2 linked regions of the Sporomusa sphaeroides DSM 2875 genome follow. The protein of the gene in region 1 interacts with the protein of each later gene in a pairwise test. Links are inferred from orthologs where the notes say so. Each region holds a gene or a part of one and is shown in the gene's direction. Other genes may lie near its edges.

Region 1 (2,800 bases):
AACGCGGTAACATTGGCCTGCACAGAATGCAAACAACGCAATTATCAGACCAATAAAAACAAGAAAAACGACCCGGATAGATTGGAGTTTAACAAATACTGCAAATTTTGCAAGAAGCAAACTCCACATAAAGAAACCAAGTAGGCCTAGTATAATTAGGTTTGTCACAATGCGTAGGGGTGTAGCTCAATTGGTAGAGTAGCGGTCTCCAAAACCGTTGGTTGCGGGTTCGATTCCTGCCGCCCCTGCCAAAATGTAAGCACAGGATGTGAGAGAATGGCCGCTCAGGAAACAGCTGTCCAGACGAATGCATCGCGCTGGAAGAAGTTTTTTCGGGAAGTAAAAGCTGAACTTAAAAAGGTAACATGGCCGGGCCGAACAGAACTTATTTCCTTTACAGGGATTGTATTTGTAACGGTTGCTTTTGTTGCGGTCCTAATTTGGGTGGTTGATGCTGGTTTCACTCAGGTTCTAAAGGCTATCATCAAGTAGACTAGGGGGTGGGGGGCCTAATACGTCCCTTAAGGCTATGGAATCCGAAAAACTCGAAAAACATTGGTATGTTATCCATACATATTCCGGTTATGAAAACAAGGTAAAGACCAACCTGGAAAAGAAAGTTCACTCCATGGGAATGGAAAACGAAGTCTTCCGGGTACTTGTGCCGATGGAAGATGAAGTGGAAATAAAAGATGGCAAGAAGAAAATTGCCAAGAAAAAAGTTTTCCCCGGGTATGTGCTGGTAGAGATGATTGTCACTGACCGCTCTTGGTATGTTGTGCGCAACACGCCGGGTGTTACAGGTTTTGTCGGGTCAGGAACCAAGCCTATTCCGCTGAGCGAAAGTGAAGTCAAACATATTCTCAAGTCCATGGGAATGGAAGAAACTAAACCGAAAATTGATATTGAGCTTAATCAATTGGTGCGCATCACTTCAGGGGCTTTTGAAAATTGGACAGCCACTGTGGTTGAGATCAATCCGGAACGCGGCAAACTCAAAGTGCTTGTCAACATGTTCGGACGTGAAACACCAGTAGAGCTTGATTTTATGCAAGTTGTCAAAGTAGATTAAGGAGGTGTAATATATATGGCTAAAAAGGTTGTCAAGCTTGTAAAACTGCAAGTTCCTGCCGGTAAGGCCACCCCGGCTCCTCCCGTAGGTCCGGCGCTCGGTCAGGCTGGTGTCAATATTATGGCATTTGTTAAGGAGTTTAATGAAAGAACAGCTCAGCAAGCTGGTCTCATTATTCCGGTGGAAATTACGGTGTTTGAAGATAGATCCTTTACTTTTATCACCAAAACTCCGCCTGCTGCTATTCTTCTTAAAAAAGCTGCCGGTATTGAAACTGCTTCTGGCGAACCTAACAAAAAGAAGGTTGCCAAAATTAAACGCGATAAAGTTCAGGAAATTGCTCAATCCAAAATGCAAGATCTTAACGCTGCCAGCGTTGAAGCTGCCATGCGGATGATCGAAGGTACTGCCCGCAGCATGGGCATCGAAATCGTCGACTAATAAACAGTACCATACGGTCTGGTTTATGGTGGGACGAATGTGGGAGGACTAAGTGCTTCCGTTATTACCACAAAGGAGGAAAACTAAATGCCGAAACATGGTAAGAAGTATGTTGAAGCCGCTAAGCTCGTTGATGCCAATAAACTGTACGAGCCGGAAGAAGCGGTAGAACTTGTTAAAAAAACTGCTAGTGCTAAGTTTGACCAAACTGTAGAAGTTGCTGTTAAACTTGGTGTTGATCCTAAACACGCCGACCAACAGGTGCGTGGTGCTGTTGTGCTTCCTTTTGGTACCGGTAAAACCAAGCGGGTGCTGGTATTTGCCAAAGGTGAAAAAGCTAAAGAAGCTGAAACTGCCGGCGCAGATTTTGTTGGCGCTGAAGATATGGTGGAAAAAATCCAGGGTGGCTGGACTGATTTTGATGTTGCAGTAGCTACGCCTGACATGATGGGTTTGGTAGGCCGCCTTGGTAAAATCCTTGGCCCTAAAGGCTTAATGCCTAACCCCAAAGTTGGCACCGTTACTCTTGATGTAGTCCGTGCTCTTAACGAAATTAAAGCAGGTAAGATTGAATACCGTACCGATAAAGCGGGTAATATCCACGCTCCTATCGGTAAAGTATCTTTCGATAACGAAAAACTGCTTGCGAATTTCCACACCCTGATTGATACATTGATTAAGGTTAAGCCTGCTGCGGCCAAAGGCCAATACATGCGGAACATTTCCTTAAGCACAACAATGGGTCCTGGTGTAAGGGTTAACCCGCTCAAAGCTCCCGGCAAAAAAGAATAACATTACTATAGACTATTACTCAACAAGGCTGTAAATGGCATTGGCGAGTAGTTGTAAGGCTGTAGACAGCAGGTGCATGATTGCCGAAAAAGCGTAAAGCTTGCCTGCCGAGGCCGGGGATTTGCAGCGTGTAACCGTAAATTACGTTATAACGCGGCCTCCGGTGTTTACATCCGGAGGCCGTTTTTAATTTAGGATACTTGATTAAGGAGGTGTAATATAAATGGCTGTAACTCAAGAAAAGATTCAGACAGTTGCTGAGATTAAAGAAAAACTCAGCACTACCAAAGGTGCCGTTTTGACGAACTATCGTGGTTTAACCGTTGCTCAGGATACCAAGCTTCGCCGCAAACTGCGTGAAGCAGGGGTAGAGTATCGCGTATTTAAAAATACCATGACTCGCATTGCTGCTAAAGAAGCTGGCATTGAAGGTCTTGACCCGTATCTTGAAGGTCCGACCGCTATCGCAATTTCCTATACCGATCCTGTAGCTCC
Region 2 (2,833 bases), 1.6 Mb from region 1 along the record:
TCAGTTTTGAGGACGCCGCTTTCGGCTTGGAAACTGAAATACAAGTACCACGCACCGAAGATTGCGGTACCTGCCAAGGTTCAGGTGCTGCTCCCGGAACACATCCTGAAACTTGTCCCGAATGCCGGGGCACAGGTCAGGTTCAGGTAACGCAAAACACGCCCTTTGGCCGTATGGTCAATGTGAGAAGCTGTGAACGTTGCCGGGGAGAAGGAAAAATCGTCAAGACTCCGTGCAAAGAGTGTAATGGCCGCGGCAAGACCAGAGTCAAACGTAAAATCAAAATCAAAGTTCCTGGCGGCGTTGATAACGGTTCCAGACTTAGGGTGGCTCATGAAGGCGAAGCCGGACAGCGCGGAGGTCCTCCCGGGGATTTATACGTGTATCTTTTCGTAAAACAGCATAAACTGTTTACACGTGAAGGCAATGACGTTGTTTGCGAAGTGCCGATTAATTTTGTTCAGGCTGCATTAGGGGACGAAATTGAAGTGCCTACACTTGACGGCCGGGTTAAGCTCAAGGTGCCTGAAGGCACCCAAACCGGCACCGTGTTCCGCATCAAAGATAAAGGCATTCCGCATTTGCGCGGCCATGGACGCGGTGATCAGCATGTGCGCGTTAAAATAGTAACGCCGAAGAAATTAACCGACCGCCAAAAGGAACTTTTACAAGAGTTTGCTAAAGCCGGCGGTGTTGAGCCGACCTCGGAGGAAAAAGGTTTTTTTAAGAAATTTAAAAATGTTTTTAGTGTTTTGTAAATAGTATTAATAGATGTATAAGGGGCGATGGCGCATGAAATGGGCTGAAATCAGCATTCAAACCTCCCATGAGGCTACTGAGGCGGTGGCTAATGTTTTTCACGATCTGGGAGCAAGCGGGGTTGTGATAGAAGACCCTGAACTGATTAATAGTTACCGGCGCTCAGGGACCTGGGATTATTGCGACATCCCCGAAGAAACAGAAACAGAAGTAGTAACTATTAAGGCGTATTTGCCTGTTGATGAGCTTTTGGACGATAAGCTGCGTGTGTTTGAGGAAAGTGTCAATAGGCTGCATGAACATAACCTTGATAAAGGCCGGGGTTGTATTAACTGTCGTGAAGTACAGGAAGAGGATTGGGCTTCCTCCTGGAAAGAGTATTTTCATCCGGTACGGATAAGTGAGCATATTGTTATTAAACCGTCCTGGGAAGACTATGTGCCGCTCACTGATGATATTGTTATCGAATTGGATCCGGGGATGGCCTTTGGTACAGGTACACACCATACCACTTCCATGTGTATTCGCTGCCTGGAAGAGAGTATTAAACCAGGCAATATTGTTTTTGATGTCGGTACAGGTTCCGGCATATTGGCAGTGGCTGCTGCCAAACTTGGCGCAGCACATGTGCAGGCGGTTGATCTTGATCCGGTAGCCGTGCGGGTAGCCCGGGAAAATGTTGTGATTAACCAGGTGGCGGCAACTGTAGAAGTTGCTCACGGCGACCTGCTGACCGGCGTACAGGGTAAGGCTGATGTGATAGTTGCCAATATTATTGCCGATATCATTATCAAAATGCTGCCAGATGTCCGGACACGACTGGCAGATGACGGTTTGTTTATTGCCAGCGGCATTATTTCCGAACGTTTGAGTGATGTTACCGCTGCACTTATTGATAACGGATTTGTTGTTGATAAGGTCATTGAAGAAGGCGGCTGGGTGGCTATTGTGGCCGGCAGCGACAGCCGATAGGGAGGCGCGTATATGCGCCGTTTCTTTATTGAGGCCCCCATTAGTCAGACTATGGCAATTACCGGTCCGGATGCCCGGCATATGGCTGCCGTGCTGCGGCTAGCCGCCGGTGATACCGTCTTATTATCCGGCCAGGACGGAAAAACCTGTCAAGCCCAAATTACTCAGGCAACTCCGGAGGTCATACAGCTTACCTTGCTTTCCTTTACGGAAGATAATACAGAACCATCTGTTGCGGTTTACCTGGTGCAGGGCCTGACCAAAGGGGAAAAGATGGATTTTATTGTGCAAAAGGCAGTAGAGCTTGGCGTACATGGCATTATTCCTGCGGCTACCGAACATTGTGTCGTGCGGTATGAGGCTGCGAAACAGGCAGATAAAGTGAACCGCTGGCAAAAAATTGCCCGTGAAGCGGCTAAACAATGCGGGCGAAGCCATATTCCGCAAGTATATCCGATAATCCGCCTGGCCGATGTACTTACAAACCAGGAATTTACTGATACCAATAAAATTATGCTATATGAGGGACAAGCCGCTTGTGGTTTAAAGCAAGTGCTTGTTCAAGCCAATAAGCCGGCATATATGCTTTTTATTGGTCCGGAAGGCGGTTTCAGCACAGCCGAAGTCGGGTTATGCCAAAAACAAGGGGTTAGTATTGTTACTATGGGGCCACGGATTATGCGTACCGAAACAGCAGCCTTAGCTGCTTTAACGGCTGTCATGTATGAGTGCGGCGATTTAGGGGGCTGACTATGCGGAAAGTAGCTTTTACAACATTGGGCTGTAAAGTAAATCAGTTTGAGACAGAAGTAATGGAAGGTCTGTTTAAGGCTCAAGGCTACGAAATGGTTGGCTTTGACGAACAGGCGGATGTGTATGTCATCAATACCTGTTCGGTCACCAGTCTGGGAGAAAAAAAATCACGCCAACTCATTCGGCGGGCCGGCAGACTGAATCCCCAGGCTATTATTGCCGTTGCCGGCTGTTACTCGCAAGTTTCGCCCGGTCAGGTAGCTCAAATTCCCGGGGTGGATGTCATTGTCGGTACTCAGGACAGAGCACGGATTGTGGAACTGGTTGAGGCCGCTCTGGCTAATAACCG

Evidence for each region. The genes of interacting proteins can lie anywhere in the genome.
Region 2: the proteins of rplK (region 1) and prmA interact in binary tests that used the Escherichia coli proteins (3 or more experiments, as listed by UniProt). The link is inferred for Sporomusa sphaeroides DSM 2875 from one-to-one orthologs.

What each region holds. Positions count from the first base shown.
Region 1 is NZ_CP146991.1:501,034-503,833, forward strand. The notes cover bases 77-2,800. They hold rplK (50S ribosomal protein L11), read left to right. Parts: upstream 77-1,087; coding sequence 1,088-1,513; downstream 1,514-2,800. Other genes in these bases: rpmG (50S ribosomal protein L33), read left to right, coding at 77-144; secE (preprotein translocase subunit SecE), read left to right, coding at 277-492; nusG (transcription termination/antitermination protein NusG), read left to right, coding at 530-1,072; rplA (50S ribosomal protein L1), read left to right, coding at 1,601-2,305; rplJ (50S ribosomal protein L10), read left to right, coding at 2,529-2,800. Outside these bases: more of rpmG, read left to right, coding at 1-76. UniProt on the Escherichia coli protein: Forms part of the ribosomal stalk which helps the ribosome interact with GTP-bound translation factors.
Region 2 is NZ_CP146991.1:2,084,443-2,087,275, forward strand. Bases 5-2,761 are described here. They hold prmA (50S ribosomal protein L11 methyltransferase), read left to right. Parts: upstream 5-792; coding sequence 793-1,731; downstream 1,732-2,761. Other genes in these bases: dnaJ (molecular chaperone DnaJ), read left to right, coding at 5-758; SPSPH_RS09590 (16S rRNA (uracil(1498)-N(3))-methyltransferase), read left to right, coding at 1,744-2,481; mtaB (tRNA (N(6)-L-threonylcarbamoyladenosine(37)-C(2))-methylthiotransferase MtaB), read left to right, coding at 2,484-2,761. In the rest of the region: more of dnaJ, read left to right, coding at 1-4; more of mtaB, read left to right, coding at 2,762-2,833. UniProt on the Escherichia coli protein: Methylates ribosomal protein L11.